Regions from separate parts of the Brevundimonas sp. TWP3-1-2b1 genome, predicted to be linked through region 2. Evidence: predicted binding sites of a transcription regulator. Region 2 holds the regulator's gene; each other region holds the start of a gene.
The links. The regulator LexA, encoded in region 2, represses DNA repair genes until DNA is damaged. The targets are predictions, from matches to a motif close to ATGTTCNCNANNTGTTCT.
Positions count from the first base shown of each region.

Region 1: recA (recombinase RecA) is a predicted target of LexA. The motif match lies at 3,068-3,085, and genes of this name have one in related genera.
Region 3: uvrA (excinuclease ABC subunit UvrA) is a predicted target of LexA. The motif match lies at 5,337-5,354, and genes of this name have one in related genera.

Region 1 covers NZ_JAFCTT010000001.1:144,508-151,753, forward strand. Annotated here, with positions in the region: gene ACP7AB_RS00760 (M20/M25/M40 family metallo-hydrolase) at 1-1,369, shown strand, start outside; gene ACP7AB_RS00765 (methyltransferase domain-containing protein) at 1,428-2,120, shown strand; gene ACP7AB_RS00770 (DUF4344 domain-containing metallopeptidase) at 2,199-3,020, shown strand; gene recA (recombinase RecA) at 3,197-4,279, shown strand; gene ACP7AB_RS00780 (thiol-disulfide oxidoreductase DCC family protein) at 4,558-4,911, opposite strand; gene ACP7AB_RS00785 (hypothetical protein) at 5,015-5,215, shown strand; gene alaS (alanine--tRNA ligase) at 5,307-7,246, shown strand, end outside.
Region 2 covers NZ_JAFCTT010000009.1:126,754-133,999, forward strand. Annotated here, with positions in the region: gene gltX (glutamate--tRNA ligase) at 1-1,297, opposite strand, end outside; gene ACP7AB_RS10700 (ComEC/Rec2 family competence protein) at 1,296-3,482, shown strand; gene lexA (transcriptional repressor LexA) at 3,479-4,171, opposite strand; gene trpC (indole-3-glycerol phosphate synthase TrpC) at 4,413-5,201, opposite strand; gene trpD (anthranilate phosphoribosyltransferase) at 5,198-6,238, opposite strand; gene ACP7AB_RS10720 (anthranilate synthase component II) at 6,395-6,985, opposite strand; gene ACP7AB_RS10725 (peptidoglycan-binding protein) at 7,093-7,246, shown strand, end outside.
Region 3 covers NZ_JAFCTT010000006.1:94,451-101,696, reverse strand. Annotated here, with positions in the region: gene ACP7AB_RS07510 (CPBP family intramembrane glutamic endopeptidase) at 1-764, shown strand, start outside; gene ACP7AB_RS07505 (nitrilase-related carbon-nitrogen hydrolase) at 888-2,303, shown strand; gene uvrA (excinuclease ABC subunit UvrA) at 2,300-5,245, opposite strand; gene ACP7AB_RS07495 (EAL domain-containing protein) at 5,489-7,090, opposite strand; gene ACP7AB_RS07490 (flagellar basal-body protein FlbY) at 7,165-7,246, opposite strand, start outside.

The DNA.
Region 1 (7,246 bases), on a different contig from region 2:
TTCCGAAGAGCTGAATCTGGACGGCGCCCGCATCTTCTTCTCCGAACACCCCCTGCGCGACCGCATCGGCGCCGTGGTGAATCTGGAGGCCCGGGGCGGCGGCGGCCGCGCCTTAATGTTCGAGACCGGACGCGGTAACGCGGAAACCATCGAGCTGTTCAGCCGGGCTGCCCGGCGGGCCGACGGCGGCGCTTCGTCCAGCTCCCTGTCGATCTTCGTCTATGAAAACATGCCGAACGGGACCGATTTCACCATCCCGAAGAACCGGGGCATTGGCGGGGTCAATTTCGCCTTCATCGGCCGCCCGTCCCAGTACCACTCCCCCACCGCCACCCCGGACAACCTCGACCAGGGCGCGGTCCAGCATATCGGCTCCCAGGCGCTGGAGGCGACCGACGCCCTGCTCCGCGCCGACGCCTTGCCGGTCACGGGGCGCAATGTCGTCTACGGCGACTATCTGGGCCTGTTCACCATCGTTCATTCGCTCGATCTCGGCTGGATCCTGCTGGCGCTGACTGCGGTGCTCGGCGCCTTTGCCGCCTGGGGGGCGCGCCATGCGACCGGGTTGACCGCCCCCGACGTCGGACGCGGGATGCTGTCGGGCCTGTGGGTCGTGGCCGTGGGGATCGTCGTCGCCCACGGCGTGCGGGTGCTGGCCGGGCCGATGTCGTCACGCGCCGAGTCCGCCGACGTCTACTACACCCTGCTCCGCCGCCTGCCGTGGATGGAGGCCGGAACGGGCCTTGCCATGGCCGCCGTCGCCCTCGCCCTGCTGGCGGGTCGTCAAGCCTTCGGGCCGAAACTGCTGGCCGGCGTCATCATCGTGGCGGTCGCGGCCGTCCAGATCCTCGGGGGTTTCGATCCCGTGGTGCTCGGCGCCGGTGTCGTGCCTCTGGTCCTGACGGTCTGGTCGCAGAGTGCGCCCAGGACGGTCTGGGGCGGTTGGCTCGGCCTGATCGCCCTGATCTTCGTCTTCGGCTTCATGGCCCAGGCTGCGGCGCCGGAAGCCGCCCTGGTCTTCATCTGGCCGGGCCTGCTCGCGGCCATCGCGGCAGCGGCCTGCGCCCTCACCGGCGCGCGGCTGGAGAGCCCCCGCTCCCTGATCCCGGCAGTCGTCGCCACGGTCGTCGGCGGGGCCTGGATCCTGAACCTGTCGCACCAGGTCTTCCTCGGCGTCGGCATGGACCTGCCCGGCGTCCTCGCGCTCATGACTGTGCTGGTGCTGCTGTTCCTCGTCCCGCTCGCCCCGCGCTCGAAGGGCAGGCTGGCGGCGGCCGCGGCGGCCTGTCTGATCCTCGCCTGCGGCCTGTCGCTGACGGCCCGATTCGCCGAGCCCGCGCCCCCGCCTGCCGCCGACGGCCCCACTTAGGCTTCCGGTAACCCTGCCACTTAAGCGGACGGCAAAGCCGGTCCTGTACGAGGGGCGCATGAACCTGATCCACGCCCTCCAGGACAACACCGATCCCAACTCGCTGGTCTCGCGGTTCCGCCGCGCCCGCGCACGAAGGATCATTGCGATGATCACCAGGATCCACGCCGGGAAGGGCGCGGTGAACATCATCGATCTGGGCGGCGAGGCCAACTACTGGACCCTGTTCGATCGTCAGTTCCTGGACGCCTCGAGGGTCCGGATCACCCTTGTGAATCCGGGCGGCATCGACGAGGTCGCGGACCCCCGCCTGTTCACCGTCATCGACGGCGACGCCTGCGCCCTGCCGCAATACGAAGACCACGCGTTCGACATGGTCCACTCCAACTCGGTGATCGAACACGTCGGCGACTGGACGCGGATGGAGGCCTTCGCCTCCGAATGCCGCCGCCTGGCCCCGCGCTACTACGTCCAGACGCCCTATTTCTGGTTCCCGGTGGAGCCGCATTTCTCGGCCCCCTTCTTCCACTGGCGTTCGGAACAGAGCCGCGCCCGCTCCCTGCTCAGACGCCGCCACGGCTTCTCGCAGAAGGCCCCGGACATGGGCGCGGCCATGCGCGACGTCCAGCACGCACGCCTGCTGGACAAGGCCCAGTTCCGCTTTCTCTATCCCGACGCGGCCCACCACGACGAAGTCGTGGCCGGCCTGACCAAGTCCCTGATCGCGGTGCGCGACCCCACCTCGCACTGACGGAGTCTGACGCTCCGTTCCCGGACGTTGGCGTAGCGCGCCTGCGGCGCTAGACAGCCTGCGTTCAGGGGGAACACCATGTCCATGTCGATCGGGACGCACGCGCGTCGGTTCACGCTTATCGCCTTCGCGGCCCTGGCCATTTCCGCCTGCGAGGATGGGACCGCCTCGGCCGAGGCCTCTGCCGCCCGCCCTGCCCAGGATCGCGGCGACTTCGTCGTGCGCCCGGCCGTGCTGGAAAGCGATGACTACACCGATCTGGCCGCCCAACTGAGCGAGGAGCGCTGGCTGGAGGACGTCGCCGACGTTCTGAACGAGAGCCTGATCCTGCCCGTCGATATCGGCCTGCGCTTCGCCGAGTGCGGCGAGAACAACGCCTACTACATCCCCGAGGATCGCGAGATCCAGATCTGCATCGAGATGTTCGAGGGCGAGCGCGAGAACTTCGCCGCCTACTACGAAACCGAGGAAGAGATCGAGGACGCGGTCAACGGCTCCTTCCTGTTCACCGTCTTCCACGAAGTCGGCCACGCCCTGGTCGACGTTCTCGAAATTCCCTTCACCGGCCGCGAGGAAGACACGGCTGACAGCCTGGCCGCCTGGTGGCTGATCGACGGCGATGACGGCGAGGAATCGGCCATCGCCGGTGCCCTCAGCTTCTACACCGACCCCGAAGAGGCGGCCGAGGTCGACGAGAGCGACTTCGCCGACGAGCACTCCCTCAGCCAGCAGCGCTACTATACCCTGACCTGCCTGGTTTACGGCTCCGACACCGACAAATACGCCAACCTCCTCGAAGAAGAGTGGCTGACCGAGGCGCGCGCCGAACAGTGCCCGGCCGAGTTCGAGCGCCTGACCTCGACCTGGTACACCCTGCTGGATGCCCATCTCAAGGAGTAGGCGTCAGAAACGGACGTAGCCTCACGGCTGCGTCCGCCGTTCCGAAAAGAACATATTGGCAACCGGAACAAAACGTGTACTGTCCAGTCTCACAGGGAGCGGGTCACGGTCATCGGACCGAAGGCGGGCCTCTCCCCAGGGTCTCAACGGGAATCATGGCAAGGGAGAGTGGCAAGGTGGCAGCTCAGGCGAATCTGAAATTGGTGGGCAAGGACGACGGCGACAAGCAGCGCGCGCTGGAGGCGGCGATCGCCCAGATCGACCGCGCCTTCGGCAAGGGCTCGGTCATGAAGCTGGGCAAGGGCGGGGTCGCCGACGTGATCCCCTCGGTGTCCACCGGCTCGCTCGGCCTCGACATGGCGCTCGGCATCGGCGGCCTGCCACGCGGTCGGGTCATCGAGGTCTTCGGTCCTGAATCCTCCGGCAAGACGACCCTGGCCCTGCACACCGTGGCCGAGATCCAGAAGGCCGGCGGCACCGCCGCCTTCGTCGACGCCGAACATGCGCTGGACCCCGGCTATGCCCAGAAGCTCGGCGTCAACCTGGACGACCTGCTGGTGTCGCAGCCCGACACGGGCGAACAGGCGCTGGAGATCGTCGACACCCTGGTGCGTTCGGGCGCCGTGGACATCGTGGTCATCGACTCGGTCGCCGCCCTGACGCCGCGCGCCGAGATCGAGGGCGAGATGGGCGACAGCCTGCCGGGCCTTCAGGCCCGTCTGATGTCCCAGGCCCTGCGCAAGCTGACCGCCTCGATCTCCAAGTCGAACTGCATCGTCCTGTTCATCAACCAGATCCGTCACAAGATCGGCGTCATGTACGGCTCGCCGGAAACGACCACGGGCGGCAATGCGCTGAAGTTCTATGCCTCGGTCCGTCTCGATATCCGCCGCACCGGCGCGATCAAGGATCGCGACGAGGTCGTCGGCAACACCACCCGCGTGAAGGTGGTCAAGAACAAGGTCGCCCCGCCGTTCCGCGAGGTCATCTTCGACATCATGTACGGCGAGGGCATCTCCAAGCTCGGCGAGATCATCGACCTGGGCGTCAAGGCCGGGATCATCGAGAAGTCTGGCAGCTGGTTCTCCTACGACTCGACCCGCATCGGTCAGGGCCGCGAGAACGTCCGCGCCTTCCTGAAAGCCAACCCCGACATGGCCGACGCCATTGAGGACAAGGTCCGCAAGTCGACCTCCAGGATCGCCGACGAGCTCCTGGGCACGCCCGAGCCGGACGAAGGTCAGGATCTCGACGGCTAGATCCTCCCCCATCGGGGGAGGGGGACCGCGTCTTCGCGGTGGAGGAGGCAACCCCAGACACCGAGTCCGCGGCCGACCCCCTCCGTCACGTCGCTCAAGAAGCGACGCGCCACCTCCCCCGACGGGGGAGGACCAACGAGACACTCCGCCCGGCCGGTCCCTGCGACCCGCCGCCGACCCCCGCGGGGCTCGGGCTGGACGGAGCCGCCCGCCCGGTTCGTCCGGGCGGGCTCTTTTCTGTTCCGGTCAGCTGACCGCCTGCCTCTGCAGACCGGCGCTCAGCCCCGTCCCCCCAGTACGCGCTGCAAGCCCGGCCGCACCCTCAGAAACACCAGATAGAGCCGCTCAAGAACGGCCAGCACGTGCCGGTTTCTCGCCAGGCGGCCAAGAGGGGCCAACAAGGGGATCGCCCGCCACATCGCCGCGAAGGCCTCGGCGCCGGACACCAGACGCCCGTCCTCCCGTGCGTGAAACCGGCTGAGCAAGACGGCGCGATCGATAGGACAGTGTCCCTCACCCGTCGCCACATCGGTGAAAGCGATCGCACCCTGTCGATCGAGACGCCGCAGCAGGGCGATCTCCCGCCGGCAAAGCGGGCAATCGCCATCGAACCAGACTTCAAGCGTGGACATTTCCCAGCATAGCACCCCACCTCGTCATTGCCCCGCGTCACGCCGACGCCCTAGAACGCCAGCCTTCCGCCTGCCGGCGGTTCATTCGCCGAGGAGAGTCCCCATGGCCGAAGAGATCCCGACCCTGACCCAGTTCAACCTGGCCGAAAGCGACGATGGCTACCTGCTGGAGATCGCCGGCAGCGACGGCGCCATACTTCGCGTCGCCGCCAGCGCCGAACAGATCGACGCCATCATCGAGGCCTTGGACGCCCTTCTCTCGGACGAAGACGACGCGGTGGACGAGACCGTCACGCCCGACTGACCCGCCTTGACCGGAAACTCTTGGCTCGCGGCCCCGCCAGTCTCTATATGCGCGTTCCCCGATATCCGACGCGCAAACGACTGAACCGACCATGGCCAGCCTGAAACAGATCCGCTCGACCTTCCTCGACTATTTCGCGGCCGACGGGCACACGAAGGTCCACTCGGCCCCGTTGGTGCCGCAGAACGACCCGACGCTGATGTTCGTCAACGCGGGCATGGTGCCGTTCAAGGATTACTTCACCGGCGCCGCCGTGCCGCCCTACCCGCGCGCCACCTCCTCGCAGAAGTGCGTCCGCGCCGGCGGCAAGCACAACGACCTGGACAATGTCGGCTACACCGCCCGCCACCTGACCTTCTTCGAGATGCTGGGGAATTTCTCCTTCGGCGACTATTTCAAGGAACACGCGATCGAGCGCGCGTGGAACCTGGTCACCAGGGACTACGGCCTCGACCCGAACCGTCTGCTGGTCACCGTCTACATCGACGACGACGAGGCCGCCGCGATCTGGAAGAAGATCACGGGCTTCGGCGACGACAAGATCATCCGCATCGCCGGCTCGGACAATTTCTGGGCCATGGGCGACAACGGCCCCTGCGGCCCCTGCACCGAGATCTTCTGGGACTACGGCGACCATATCGCCGGCGGCCCTCCCGGTTCGCCGGATGAGGACGGCGACCGCTATGTGGAGATCTGGAACAACGTCTTCATGCAGTTCGAGAAGGAGAACGACGAGATCGTTCGCAGCCTTCCCAAACCCTCGGTCGACACCGGCATGGGCCTGGAGCGGATGACCTCGGTGCTCCAGGGCAAGAACTCGGTCTTCGACACCGACCTGTTCCAGATCCTGATCGCCGCCTCCGAAGACGCCACCTCGACGAAGGCTGAAGGGGCACAGGCCGCCAGCCACCGCGTGATCGCCGACCACCTGCGCTCATCGTCCTTCCTGATCGCCGACGGCGTGACCCCCTCGAACGAGGGGCGCGGCTATGTCCTGCGTCGCATCATGCGTCGCGCCATGCGTCACGCCCACCTGCTCGGCGCCGCCGATCCCCTGATGCACCGCCTCGTCCCGACCCTCGTGGACCAGATGGGCGAGGCCTTCCCCGAACTCGCCCGCGCCCAGGCCTCTATCGAAGACACGATGAAGCAGGAGGAAATTCGCTTCCGCACCACCCTGGGCCGCGGCATGGGCCTGCTGGACGAGGCGACCTCGGGCCTGTCCGAAGGCGGCGTCATCTCCGGCCAGACCGCCTTCAGCCTCTATGACACCTACGGCTTCCCCCTCGACCTCACCCAGGACGAGGCTCGGCGTCGCGGCCTGACCGTCGACAACGACGCCTTCGAAGCCGCGATGGCCCAGCAGCGCGAACGCGGCAAGGCCAACTGGAAGGGCTCCGGCCAGACGGCCTCGGCCGGCGAATGGCTCTCCCTGCGCGACCGCCTCGGACCCACCGTCTTCACCGGCTATGACGCCATCGAGGGCTCGGGCGAGGTCCTGGCGCTCGTCCGCGGCGGTGAATCCATCGACGCCCTTGAGCCCGGCCAGACGGCCGAGGTCCTGTTCGACCAGACCCCCTTCTATGGCGAAGGCGGCGGCCAGACCGGCGATCGCGGCGAGGTCGAATGGACCGACGCCAGCGGCCAGCAGGGCTTCGGCGTGGTGCTCGACGTGCAGAAGCACGCCGGCGGCGACCTCTATGCCCACAAGATCGAGATCGAGTCCGGGACCCTGACCATCGGCGCCCGCGCCCAGCTCCGCGCCCATGCCGAACAGCGTCTGACCACCCGCGCCAACCACTCCGCCGCCCATCTTGTGCATGCGGCGCTGAAGAATGTGCTCGGTCCGCACGTGGCCCAGAAGGGTCAGCTGGTGGATGCCGAACGCATGCGTTTCGACTTCAGCCACAACGCCCCGGTGACCGAGGACCAGCTGGCCGCCATCGAGACCGAGGTGAACGCGGTCATCCGCCAGAACGTCCCGGTCACGACCCAGCTGATGACGCCCCAGGACGCCATCGAGGCCGGCGC
Region 2 (7,246 bases):
GGCCGATCTTGCCGAAGCCGACGCCCTCTTCCTCGGCGAAGGCCTTGAGCTCGGCCTCCAGGGCGAACACGTCCCAGCTTTCGAACAGGGCGAGACGCGCGCGGACGCGGGCGATCCGTTCGACCGTCTCCCCGGACAGCAGGGCGCGGGCCTTTTCGTCGAGTTCGAGCGGACGGGTCTTGAGAACGAACGCCGTTTGATCCGCCAGTTCCAGCAGCGTCTTTGCGCGATCCTTGACGAACGGCATGGCGCGCTGGAGGCGGGCCTCGTCGCCCTCGTTGAGGGGCGCGCCCCTGGCGAGATGGGCGTCCAGCGTCAGGCCGGCCAGCCGCTCGTCGGCCGCCAGACGCAGCCAGTGCGAATTGACGTGGGCCAGCTTGTCGAAGTCCAGTCGGGCCGGCGCCTTGCCGACGCCGTCCAGATCGAACCAGTCCCGCGCCTGTTCGTCGCCGAACAGTTCGTCGTCGCCATGGGCCCAGCCGAGGCGGGCCAGATAGTTGCGCATCGCCTCGGGCAGATAGCCCATGTCGGCATATTCATGGACCGCCTGGGCGCCGTGGCGCTTCGAAAGCTTGGCGCCGTCCGGGCCGTGGATCAGCGGGATGTGGGCGAACACGGGCCGGTTCCAGCCCAGGGCGTCATAGATCAGCGACTGGCGCGCTGCGTTGTTCAGATGGTCGTCGCCGCGAATGACATGGGTCACGCCCATGTCGTGGTCGTCGACGACGACGGCGAGATTGTAGGTCGGGGCGCCGTCGGAGCGCAGCAGGACCAGATCGTCCAGATCGTTCGCGTCCCAACTGACCTCGCCCTGGACGGCGTCCAGCACCACGACCCGGCCTGGCAGGGGGCGGCGGAAGCGCACGACGTGCGGCTGGGACAGGTCGTCGACGGTCGGCTGGCGGTCGCGCCATGGCGATTCGAAGGTCCGGCGTTCGGCCTTGGCCTCGTCGCGCATGCGTCCGGTCTCCTCCGCGGTCGTGAAATCGCGATAGGCGGCACCGAGCTCAAGCAACTGGTCCACGACGTCGCGGTGCCGGTCGGCCTGGGCGTGCTGGAAAACCGGCTCCTCGTCGGCGAACAGCTCAAGCCAGCTCAGGCCGTCGAAGATCGCCTTGACGGCGTCGTCGGTCGAACGCTCCCGGTCGGTGTCCTCGATGCGGACGAGGAACTTGCCGCCGCGCCCTTTCGCGTAAAGGTAGTTGAACAACGCCGTTCTCGCGCCTCCTATATGGAGGTAGCCGGTGGGCGAGGGGGCGAAGCGGGTGACGACCTGGGGAGACGAGTCTGCGGGCATGGGGGAGGGGTCCGAACGGGCCGCCCTTATACCCCCCGATGCGGCAAAGCCCAGCCTGTCGGCGCGTCTTCGTGCCTGGGTCCGGGACGAGGTGCTGGCCCAGTCGATGCGCTGGCGGCTGTGGGCGCCGGTGGCCTTCGGCGGCGGGGCGGCGGTCTATTTCGCGCTGAGGCAGGAGCCGCCTTTGTGGCCACTGGCGGTCGCGGCGGTGTCGGCGACGGGGGTGTGGCTGGGCGCGAGGCTGCTGGGGCGGGGTCGGGCGGTTACCCTGCCGCTGATGCTGGTCGCCTGCCTGTTCCTGGGGCTCGCGGGAGCCAGGTTGCGGGCGGAGGCGGTGGCGGCGCCGATCGCGCCGGCGCTGGCGGAGCCGACCGTCGTCGAGGGCTGGGTGGTCGACGTCGACAGCCCGGGCGACCGGGGTCACCGGATCGTCCTCGCCCCGGTGCGGATCCGCGGGCTGGAGCCCGAGGCGACGCCGATCCGGCTGCGGGCGACGGTGCGGGGGGAGCCGCCGACCCCGGACTCGGCGATCCGGCTGTTCGCCATCCTCAATCCGCCGCCGCCCCCGGCCAGTCCCGGCGCCTATGATTTCGGCCGCAACGCGTGGTTTCAGGGGCTCGGCGGCACGGCTTTCGCACTGGGCGAGACGCGGGAGGCGTATCTGGCGCCGGCGCCATGGCGATTGCGGCTGGCGATGGCGGTCAACGGGGCGCGGTTCGCCCTGGCGCAGCGGATCGTCGACCGGTTGGGCGAGCGGACGGGCGGGATCGCGGCGGCCATGACCACGGGCCATGAGACCTGGATCGCGCGCGAAGACCTCGATGCCATGCGGGATTCCGGCCTGGCGCACATCCTGTCGATCTCGGGTCTGCACATGGCCATCGTCGGCGGGTTCGCCTTCTTCCTTGTCCGGCTCGGCGTCGCCGCCTGGCCGTGGCTGGCGCTGAGGGTGTCGGGAAAGAAGGTGGCGGCGGTCGCGGGGCTGGTCGCCGTATGGAGCTATCTGGTGCTGTCCGGCGCGCCCCCGCCGGCGCAGCGGGCGGCGATCACGGCGTCGGTGGCGTTTGCGGCGATCCTGCTGGACCGGCCGGCAATCACCATGCATGCGCTGGCGCTGGCGGCGATGGTTGTGTTGATCCTTCAGCCTGAGGCCATCGTGACGCCGGGCTTCCAGATGTCGTTCGCGGCGACAGCGGCCCTGGTGGCCTTGTCGGAGGGCTGGCCGTCTAGGACACGGGAGTTGTCCGTGCCCTGGCCGATCGCGGGGTTCCAGTCGGCGCGGCACTGGCTGTTGATCGCCGTGACGGCCAGTCTGGTGGCCGGCGCGGCGACCGGGCCGTTCGCGGTCCAGCATTTCAACCGGGCGGCCATGTATGGGCTGCTCGCCAACCTGACGACCTCGCCGATCGCGGATTTCGTGATGATGCCGGCCCTTGCGCTGGGAGCCCTGCTGGAGCCCATCGGGCTGGGCGGGCCGTTCCTGTGGGTGGCCGGCAAGGGCGTCGATCTGATGCTGGCCATCGGTCACTGGACGGCGGCGCTGCCGGGGGCGGTGAAGACCATCGCCAGCGCGCCGGACCATGTGCTGCCGATCTCCTTCCTCGGCGTCCTGTTCCTGTGCCTGTGGCAGGGGCGGCTGCGGTGGCTGGGCCTGCCCTTCGCCTGCGCTGTCCTGCTTTGGCCTCGCGCGCCGACGCCGACGCTCTGGATCGGGGATGGTGGAACGAACGCGGCGTTCAGCGAGGCGGGCAAGGCGGTCGTGGTGCGGCCGGGCGTGCGCCAGTTCGCGGCGGACCTGTGGTCGCGGCGGCGGGGGCTGACGCTGGCGCCGAGGCCTGATGAGGGATGGGTGTGCGCACGATCAAACTGCGCTCCGGCCAAGGCCGATAGCGCGCCGATCGCCCTGTGGTGGGGGAAGGCCGCGCCGGACGCCGGCGAGCTCGCCGCCTTGTGCGCCTCAGCGCCGCTGGTCAGCGTCCGAGCCATTGTCCAGGCCCTGCCGCCAGGCTGTGATGGCAACCTGGTGCTGGACGGACTGGATTATGCGCGGGGCGGCTCTGTCGAGCTGTGGCGCACCGCGCAGGGCTGGCGCGCGGTCTGGGCCACTGATGTGCGGGGCGACAGGCCGTGGAGCCGCATCGGGGATCCCGATGCGGCGGATGCGGGCCTCGGTGACGGCGTCTAGTGGTATTGGCGGATCAGGCCGACCAGCTTGCCCTGGACCTCGACCTGGTCGGGACCGAAGATGCGGGTCTCGTAGTTGCGGTTGGCGGGTTCGAGGGCGATGGAATTGCCCTTCTTGCGCAGGCGTTTGAGCGTTGCCTCTTCACCTTCAACCAAAGCCACGACGATCTCGCCGGACGAGGCGGTGTCGACGCGTTTGATGACCACCAGGTCGCCGTTGAGGATGCCGGCCTCGATCATCGAATCGCCTTCGATCTCGAGCATGTAGTGCTCGCCGGCGCCCAGCATGGATTCGGGCACCTGATAGCGGCCGTGGTCCTGTTGCAGGGCGGCGATGGGCACGCCGGCGGCGATCTTGCCGACCAGAACCAGTTCGCGGGTGTCGTTGGCGGGCTCGGCGGCAGCGCTGCGCCCGCCGCCCTCGATGACCGCCGGGGTGAAGCCCGCGCGGCCACGCACGGCCCCCGCCGTCGCCTGTTCCGGCAGCTTGGTCACCTCAAGGGCGCGGGCGCGGTGGGCGAGGCGGCGGATGAAGCCGCGTTCCTCCAGCGCCGTGATCAGCCGGTGGATGCCCGACTTGGACGCCAGATCCAGCGCCTCCTTCATCTCGTCGAACGACGGCGAAACGCCGGTCTCCTTAAGCCGTTCATGGATGAACATCAGGAGTTCGTGCTGCTTGCGCGTCAGCATGGTGGAAATCGCCTCCAGAACAAGTCGTGAACCGTTGCCGATGTTCTGTAAGTGTTCTTGCCTAATGTCAACTTAACGGCAGAACGGTCGCTCCCTCTCCCGCTGGGAGAGGGCTTGAGCGCCAGAGAGCGCTAGCGATCGGTCTTGCGCGAAAGGGTGAGGGCCGTGCGCTACAGGCTAGGCCCGACCCTCATCCGTCTCGCTTCGCTCGCCACCTTCTCCCACCGGGAGAAGGAAGACTCTAGCCGAGCAGCGCCCGGGTCGCGGCCGTCACGTCGGCCTGTCGCATCAGGCTCTCGCCCACGAGAATGGCTGAAGCCCCCGCTGCCGCGACCTCCGCGACATCCGCAGGGCTGAAGAGCCCACTTTCGGCCACCAGGAGCGACCCCGCCGGCGACAGCGGGGCCAGGCGGGCCGTGGCGCCCAGATTGACGTCGAACGTCCGCAGGGAACGGTTGTTGATGCCGACCAGATCACCGCGCAGCGCCGCAGCGCGGGCCATCTCGGCCTCATCGTGGGTCTCGATCAGGGCGTCCATACCGAAGCGTTTCGCCTCGGATAGCATCTCGCCGGCCAGGACGTCGTCGATCATGGCCAGGATGATCAGGATGCAGTCGGCGCCCAGGGCGCGGCTCTCGGCCACCTGCCAGGCATCGACGAGGAAGTCCTTGCGCAGACAGGGCAGGGCGACGGCGGCGCGAGCCTGGACCAGATAGTCGTCGGCGCCCTCGAAGCTGGGGCCGTCGGTCAGGATCGACAGGCAGGCCGCGCCCCCGGCCTCGTAGGCCTGCGCCAGGGCCGGCGGGTCGAAGTCCGCACGGATCAGGCCCTTCGATGGACTGGCCTTCTTGATTTCGGCGATCAGGGCGGGGCGGCCGGGCGCGGCGCGGCGCTCCAGCGCGCTGCGGAAGCCGCGCGGCATGCCGGCGATCAGCGCCAGGGATTCGATCTCCGCCTGCGGCCGGGCGGCCTTGCGGGCGGCCACGTCCTCCCGCTTGTAGGCGGCGATCCGGTCGAGAATGTCGGTCATGCGGGGTCTTCGGCAACGGGCGGCGGCGTCGAGGTGATGCGGGCCAGATCTGCGAGCGCCCGGGCCGCCTTGCCCTCGTCGATGGCGACGGCGGCCAGGGCCACGCCGGCTTTGAGGTCCGGCGCCTTGTCGGCGACGACAAGAGCGGCGGCGGCGTTGAGCAGGACGATGTCGCGATACGGGCCGGTCTGACCCGCCAGCAGGGCGGTCAGTGCGGCGGCGTTGTGCTCCGCGTCGCCGCCGCGCAGGGCTTCGATGTCTGCGCGAGGCAGGCCGGCGTCCTCGGGCGTGACGGTGAAGCGGCGGACGACGCCGTCCTTCCACTCCGCCACCTCTGTCGGTCCCGTGGTGGTCAGTTCATCGAGGCCCTGACCGTGGACGGTCCAGGCGCGGGTCGCGCCGAGCCGGCCCAGCACCTCGGCCAGCGGCTCGACAAGGCGCGGATCATAGACGCCCATGACCTGCCGTTTGGCGCCAGCCGGATTGGACAGGGGCCCGAGCAGGTTGAAGACGGTGCGGAAGCCGATCTCTGCCCGCACAGGTCCGACGTGGCGCATGGCGCCGTGGTAGGCGGGGGCGAACAGGAAGGCGATGCCGGCCTCGTCGAGCGCCTGCCGCTGCTGGGCCAGTCCGGCGGTCAGGTCGACGCCGAGGACGCTCAGCACGTCCGATGACCCGGATTTCGAACTCATGGCGCGGTTGCCGTGTTTGGCGACCTTCAGGCCCGCGCCGGCCAGCACCAGGGCGGCGGCGGTCGAGATGTTGAAGGTGTGGGCCCCGTCTCCGCCGGTGCCGCAGGTGTCGATGACGTCATAGGGATGGTCCAGCGTCATGGCCGCGTCGCGCATCGCCTGGGCGAAGGCGGCGATCTCCTCGACCGTCTCGCCACGGATGCGCAGGGCGGTGACGGCGGCGGCGACCTGGGCCGGGGTCGGTTCGCCGCGCAGGCAGGCGGCGAAGAAGTCGCCGGCCTCGGCCGTGGTGAGCGACTGCCCTTCAACGAGCTTCGCGAGCAGCGGCTTGAAACCGTTGGACACCCTAACCTCCGTGCATCCCCGCGAAGGCGGGGACCCAGTTCTTGAGTGAGGCAGAGCGCGCGGGATGAGCGGGTGCGTTGGACCTGTGAGAACCATCGCCCAAAGCACTGGGTCCCCGCCTTCGCGGGGATGCACGGTATCGGGGAGCGGACTGAATCACACCATCGCCAGACGCTTGACGCCTGCCTGGTCGAGGAAGTTCGCGAGCATCTCGTGACCGTGTTCGGTGGCGATGGACTCGGGATGGAACTGGACCCCGTAGATCGGCCGCTCGTGATGCTGGAAGCCCATGATCTCGCCGTCCTCGGTCCAGGCCGTGACGTTCAGGGTGTTGGGCAGGGTTTCGCGCTGGACCGCCAGCGAGTGATAGCGGGTCGCGGTGAAGGGCGAGGGAAGGCCGGCGAACATGCCCTTGCCCTCATGGATGATCGGCGAGGTCTTGCCATGCATCAGGGCCTTGGCGCGGATGACGTGGCCGCCCATGGCCTGGCCGATCGCCTGGTGACCCAGGCAGACGCCGAGGATCGGCATGTCCAGCGGCGCGGTGTCGATCAGGGGCAGGCAGATGCCGGCCTGATCCGGGGCGCAGGGGCCGGGCGACAGCAGGATCGCCTCGGGCTTCAGGGCCCAGGCCTCCCCGGTCGTCAGGTCGTCGTTGCGCACGACATGCGTCGTCGCGCCCAACTCCGCGAGGTAGTGGACGAGGTTGTAGGTAAAGCTGTCGTAGTTATCGACGACGAGGATCATGCGGCGCTTCTAGAGCGGGACCGCGCCGACGCCAAGCCGACGCGTGCGCAACGGATCGTTAACGATCACGGCCTGAAATCGGGTCTTCCATCGGAGCCTTCGATTCCATGCGCGAGACCCAGGTCCAGATTGACGCCGCCCGCGTGGCGCTGAGCGAGCCCGAGGCGCGCAATGGCGTGATGGGGACCCTGGCCGCCGCCAGTCTGGCCGCCTGTGCGGCCGTGCTGCTGGCCGGGGTGATGGTCCTGGGGCCGGGCGTCG
Region 3 (7,246 bases), on a different contig from region 2:
AGCTGGTCGTTTTTTTCGGCCTGACGGCGGCGCTGCTGATCGCGTGGGTCGTCCTGTTCGAGCGGCGCCCGCTGTCGACCATCGGCTTCAACGGGCAGGGGCTGAAGCGCTTCCTGCGCGGCTATGCCGTCGGCCTCGGCTTCCTGCTCGCCACGATCGGGATCATCGCGGCCGCCGGCGGCTATCGCGTCGAAGCCGGCGGGGTCTTCGCCTCGGCGGCCGTGCCGGCGGCCCTCCTGCCCATCGGCGCCCTGCTGCTGGGCTTTATCGTCCAGGGCTCGGCCGAGGAGATCGTGTTCCGGGGCTGGCTGATGCAGCTGATCGCCTCGCGCCACGGACTGGTCATCGCCCTGATCGTCAACGCCGTCCTGTTCGGCCTGGCCCACGCCGGCAACACGGACCCGACGCCGGAGCTGGCGCTGGGCGTCGTGAACATCATTCTGTTCGGCACCTTCATCGGCCTCTATGCGGCGCGCGAAGGCTCGCTGTGGGGCGTGTGCGGCTGGCATGCGGCCTGGAACTGGCTTCTGGGCCTGGGCTTCGGGCTGGAGGTGTCGGGTCACGTCCTCGACGTCACCCCCCTGTTCGTCGACTTGACGGCGACCGCGGGCGCGCCCTGGTGGCTGACCGGCGCGACCTTCGGCCCGGAGGCCAGCGTGGTGACGACGGCGGTGCTGCTTGCGGGTGTGATCGTGCTGATGGTGCGCGGCCGGACTAGGGATCATGGTGTGGAAGCGGCGGCAGGCGCGGGGCTGCAGGCTTGAAGATCCAGCCGCCGGACCGGACCTTGGCCGGGCTTTGCTGAGGGGCTGTCCATGATATCCGCGAGGGAGGAGCCAGGGTCCCGAGGCCGGAGAGCGGTCCGGATTGCCGGGCGGATCATCGCCGTGGTGGTCACCGGCCTGTTGCTGCGCAGCGCGGCCGGGCCGGAACCCCTGTGGTGGCTGGCCTGGACGGCGCCGGCGCTGTTGTTGTGGCTGGCGCTGAAGTCCAGCGCCGCCGACGCGCGGTGGATGACGTTTGGCGCGGCCCTGATCGGCGCCGGGGCGAACCTGCACTATTTCACCATCGTCACCCGGTCGCCGCTGCTGGCGATCGTGCTGGTGACCGGGATCGCCCTGTTGTGGACGCTCGCGGCCGGGGCGACCCGTCGCGCCGTCCTGTTGCGCCGCAGCGCCTGGGCGCTTTTTACTTATCCTGCCGCCTGGGCGGCCATCCATACCGTCATGGCGGCTCTGGCTCCGGACGGGGACTGGGGCCTGATCGGTTATTCGCAGGGGGACCACCCCTTGGTCCTGCAGATCGCGGCCATCGGAGGCGTCGCGGCCGTCGCCTTCCTCGTCTCCTTGCCCGCCGCCGCCGTGGCGACGGCCCTCACGCTCGCGGGCTCCGGCGACGGCTTGCGGCGCGGCTGGATGGCCTATGCCGCGGCCGCGCTTCTGGGTCTGGCGGCGACGGGCTATGGCGCGGTTCGGCTGGCGCAACCCGTGACAGGACAGGCCGCCGTCTTCGGGCTGATGGCGGTCGACGCCGACATCGGACCACGGGCCACCGCGACCTATGTCGCACCCATCCGGAAACGGTATCTGACCGGTATTGAAACGCTGGCGAAGGCCGGCGCCGAGGTCATCGTCCTGCCCGAGAAGATCTCGGTCGGGGATCCGGGACAGATCGGCCTGTGGCGCACCGCCCTGGCCGGGGCCGCCCGGGATCAGGGCGTCTGGCTGGAGGCCGGCCTGGCGATCACCCATCCCGACGGTATCCGCAATATGGCCTATCTCTACGCCCCCGACGGACGGGAGGTGGCAGCCTATCGCAAGCAGTTCATGGCTCCTCCAGAGCGGGTTGAAGGATACAGCGCCGGTTCCGACTATGCGGTCACTCCGGTCGGCGGCGCGCCCTTTGGCCTGGCCATCTGCAAGGACATGCATTTCGCCCGTCTGGCGCGGGCCTACGGCCAGCGGGATGCGGCCGTCATGCTCGTGCCGGCTTGGGACTTTGGCCACATCGACCAGTGGATGGGCGCGCGCATGACGGCAATGCGGGGTGTCGAACAGGGCTTTGCCGTAGTGCGGACCAGCAAGGAGGGTCTGTTGTCCGTCAGCGATCCCCACGGGCGTATCGTGGCCGAGGCCGAGAGTGCCGCCGGGGCAGGGCAGAGCCTGCTGGCGACGCTGGCCGTCGAGCCGCGTCGTCCCACCCTCTACGGCCGGATCGGTGACCTGTTCGGATGGTTGTGCCTCGCGTTCGTGGCGGGCATGATTTTGCCGTGGCGGCGACGCACCCGATCCCGGACCGTCTAGGCTCGCGTCTTCACTCGTACCGGCTTTGCTGCCGAAGCCGTGGGCTCGCCCGACAGGGCCGCGACCCGCGCCTTGCGGCGCGTCTCGTGCCGGTCCAGCACCTCCTTGAGGTATTTGCCGGTCCAGCTCGCCTCGTTCGCAGCGACCTGTTCGGGGGTGCCGACCGCGACGATCTCGCCGCCGCCGTCGCCGCCCTCGGGGCCGAAGTCCAGCAGATAGTCGGCGATCTTGATGACATCGAGATTGTGTTCGATCACCACGATCGTGTTGCCGGCCTCGACCAGTTCCTGCAACACCTCCAGCAGTTTGCGGATGTCCTCGAAATGCAGGCCTGTGGTGGGCTCATCGAGGATGTAGAGGGTCTTGCCGGTCGCCCGTTTCGACAGTTCCTTGGACAGCTTGACCCGCTGGGCCTCGCCGCCCGACAGGGTCGTGGCCGACTGTCCGACCTGGACGTAGCCGAGGCCGACGCGTGACAGGGTCAGCATCTTGTCGCGGATCGGCGGCACGGCCTTGAAGAACTGGCCCGCCTCCTCGACCGTCATGTCCAGCACGTCGGAAATGCTCTTGCCCTTGAAGACGATCTCCAGCGTCTCGCGATTATAGCGCTTGCCCTTGCAGACGTCGCAGGTGACGTAGACGTCGGGCAGGAAATGCATCTCGATCTTGATCAGGCCGTCGCCCTGACAGGCCTCGCAGCGCCCGCCCTTGACGTTGAAGCTGAACCGGCCGGGGCCGTAGCCGCGCGCCTTGGATTCGGGCAGGCCGGCGTACCAGTCGCGGATCGGCCCGAAGGCGCCGGTATAGGTGGCCGGGTTCGAGCGCGGCGTGCGGCCGATGGGCGACTGGTCGATGTCGATGACCTTGTCGAAATGCTCCAGCCCCTCGATCCGGTCGAAGGGGGCGGGGGCGTCGGAGGCGTTGTGAAGCCGGCGCGCCGCCGCCTTGTAGAGGGTCTCGATCGTAAAGGTCGACTTGCCGCCGCCCGACACCCCGGTGACGCAGGTGAACAGGCCGACGGGGATTTCGCCCGTGACCGCCTTCAGATTGTTGCCGGTCGCGCCCGAGATCCTGAGCATCTTCTTGCGGTCGATCGGACGGCGGCCTTCCGGCGGCAGTTCGATCTCACGCTCGCCGGTCAGGTATTTGCCGGTCAGGGACTTCGGATTGGCCATGACCTCTTCGGGCGTGCCCTCGGCGCAGATCTCGCCGCCGTGGACGCCGGCGGCCGGACCCATGTCGATGACGTAGTCGGCGGTCATGATCGCCTCCTCGTCGTGTTCGACGACGAGGACGGAGTTGCCGAGGTCGCGCAGGCCGCGAAGGCTCTCCAGCAGACGGCTGTTGTCGCGCTGGTGCAGGCCGATCGACGGCTCGTCCAGTACATAGAGCACGCCGGTCAGGCCCGAGCCGATCTGGGAGGCCAGGCGAATGCGCTGGCTCTCGCCCCCGGACAGGGTGCCGGAGGACCGCGACAGGCTGAGGTAGTCGAGGCCGACATTGTTCAGGAAGCGCAGCCGGTCGCTGATCTCCTTCAGGATGCGTCGGCCGATCTCCATCTGCTTGTCGGTCAGCTGGTCGGGCAGGGCGCTGACCCAGTCGTAGGCCTTCCTGATCGACAGCATGGAGATCTCGGCGATGTCGTTGCCGGCGATCTTCACCGCCAGGGCCTCGGGCTTCAGACGCTTGCCGCCGCAGGCGTCGCACGGGGTCTCGGACTGGAACCGGCCCAGCTCCTCGCGCACCCAGGCGCTGTCGGTCTCGCGCCAGCGGCGGTCGAGGTTGGGCACGACCCCCTCGAACGGCTTGGAGACCTCGTATTTCCGGGCGTTGTCGTCATAGACGAACTTGATCTTCTCCGAGCCCGTGCCGTTCAGGATCACGGACTGGGCCTTCTCGGCCAGTTCGCGCCACGGCTTGTCCATCGAGAAGCCGTAGTGGAGCGCCAGCGCCTGCAGGGTCTGGGTGTAGAGCGGCGAGGGGCCGCGCGACCACGGGGCGACCGCGCCCTTGTGCAGGGTCTTGTCGCGGTCCGGGATGACCAGGTCAGCGTCGAAGGCCAGCTTGACCCCCAGGCCGTCGCAGACCGGGCAGGCGCCGAACGGATTGTTGAACGAGAACAGGCGCGGCTCGATCTCGGCGATGGTGAAGCCGGAGACCGGGCAGGCGAACTTCTCGGAGAAGGTGATCCGGCGCGGTTCCTGGCCTTCCTCGGCGTTGGCCCATTCGGCGACGGCGATGCCGTCGGCCAGGCCCAGGGCGGTCTGTAGACTGTCGGCGTAGCGCGCTTCGAGCCCGGCCTTGGTCACGATCCGGTCCACGACGATGTCGATGTCGTGCTTGAACTTCTTGTCGAGCGTCGGCGCGTCCTCGATGGCGTAGAAGGCCCCGTCGATCTTCAGCCGCTGGAAGCCCGAGCGCTGCCACTCGGCCATCTCCTTCTTGTATTCGCCCTTGCGACCCCTGATGACCGGGGCCAGCAGCAGCAGCCGCTCGCCCTCGGGCAGGGTGCCCAGTTTGTCGACCATCATGGAGATAGTCTGGCTCTCGATCGGCAGGCCGGTGGCGGGCGAGTAGGGCACGCCGACGCGCGCCCACAGCAGACGCATATAGTCGTGGATCTCGGTCACCGTGCCGACGGTGGAACGCGGGTTCTTCGACGTCGTCTTCTGTTCGATCGAGATCGCCGGCGACAGGCCCTCGATCAGGTCGACGTCCGGCTTGCCCATCAGCTCCAGGAACTGGCGGGCGTAGGCGCTCAGGCTCTCGACATAGCGGCGCTGGCCCTCGGCATAGATGGTGTCGAAGGCGAGCGAGGATTTGCCCGACCCCGACAGGCCGGTCATGACGACCAGTTTCTCGCGCGGGATGTCGACATCCACGCCCTTGAGATTGTGCTCGCGGGCGCCGCGCACGCGGATGAAGTTATGCTTTTCGGTCATGCTGCCAGGAAACGGGGGCCGGGAACGCGGGAGCGCCGGACGGGGTCCGGTGCGACAACGCTATATGGGAACTGATCCGGGGATATCAGCAAGAACAATATGGGAACATCAAGGCGCTGCCGCCAGATGCTGTCACTCCAGCAGCGCGGCGCCGGTGTTCTGGGTGCCGACGCATGGGACGTCCTCGACACCGCCGGTCGAGCAGTCGTCTACGCCTGAGCTGTCACGCTTCGCGGCGTTCCGTCAGCCCCAGCCGGAAACGGCGCCCACACGTCGGACAGAGGCGGCCGGCTCGCCATAGGCCAGCACCGTGCGCGGCTCGGCCTCCGCCTTGCCGAACAGCCAGCCCTGGCCCTGATCAACGCGGAGATCGCGCAGGATTTCCGCCACGTCCTCGGTCTCGATCATTTCGGCGATGGTCTCGACCTTCATCGAGCGACAGAGGTCGACCAGGTGGCCGATCATCGTCCGGGCGCGAGGGTCGGTCTGGATCCCCTCCACGAACCGTCCATCGATCTTGACCGTGTCGACCGAGAGGCCGCGCAGGTAGTCATAGGAGGCGGAACCGGCTCCGAAATCGTCAATACAGACCCTGATGCCGGCCGCGCGCAGCGCGCCCAGTCGACGGTTGGCGGACTCGATATCCGCCAAGGCGGCGGACTCGGTCACTTCGACGATCAGGCGGCGTCTCTCGTCGGGCTTGGACGCCGTCATCCGCAGGACGGCCTGCACATAGCGGTCGTCGGCCAGGGAGGCCCCTGAGACATTGACCGCGAACTTCAGAAGACCGGCGCCGGGTCGCCGGAGCCGGCTGAGAGCCTTTTCCGCCACCGCGATGTCGAAGGCGTTGATCAGGGCGAGTTCTTCCGCCATCCGGATCGTATCGGCCGGCCCGGCCGAATCCTTGAAGCGCGCCAGCGCCTCGAAATGATGGACCCCGCCGGTCTTCAGGTCGACGATCGGCTGGTAGTGAAGATCGAAACTGCGATCGCGCGCCATGGTCCTGAAGGCGTCGGCATCCTTGAGCGTGCGGGACATGGACGCGGTGAACGACAGCCCGGGCCCGCCCGCGCCGTCGTTCAGGCAGCCTTCGACGGCGAAGCGCAGCGCCCGGAGGGTGTTCAGGGTGTTGCCGCCGGTCTCCGTGCCCACGTCCGTCGCGGCGACATCGAGCGTCAGGCCCTCGCTGAGGCCCAGTTCACGCATCTCCCCGGCGAGGTCATGGGCGATCGTCCGGTCGCGCAACATGGCGAAACGCTCCGGGCCGAGTTTGCCGGCGCTGGCTCCGTCGATCGAAGCCGCCTGGAGCGCGGCCTCGACCCTCGCCGTCAGGCGTTGGCCCGCCTCGCCCAGGCCTTCGGCCGCCGCGAGACCGACGACATCGACGAAGGCGACCGTCATGTCCGCCGAGGCGTCCGGCGCCGTCAGCAGGTCGCGGGCGCGATCCAGGAAGGCGCCCGGCGTCAGCGCCGGACGCGCGAGAGGATCGTGGAGCGCATAGGCCGGGCCCTCCCAGGTCACCGAGACCGAGATGTTCGGTGCGAGGTCCGGCAGCACGAAAAGCCGCATTGTCGCCCGACGCACGCGGTCCTCGCTGGACCGAAAGAGCACTTCGACCGGGGCGGATCGCGAGCCAGCGGCAAGATCGGCCACGACCCGCTCCAGGAGCTTGGCGCTGGCCTTGCCGATGCCGTCGAAAAGAGAGCTGCCGATAAGGGATTCCGCCGACGTCTGAGCCGAGGGGCCGGATCCCAGCCCGAACGCGATCCGGCCGTCTTTCTCGATCTCCAGCAGGAGGTCCGACGAGGCGAAGGCCAGACCCAGAAGGCGTTTGCGGATGGACATCAGGCGATACTGCCGCCGACCCGTTAAGCTTCGCCTCAGACTTGTCGTTAACGTGCCGGCTCAGACCAGGCGGTTCAGGCCGTGCGGTTCAGGGTGACGGCGCGGCTGTCGCCGCCGTTCGCCTTGCCGGAGGCGCCGTAGCCGGTTCCCATGGCT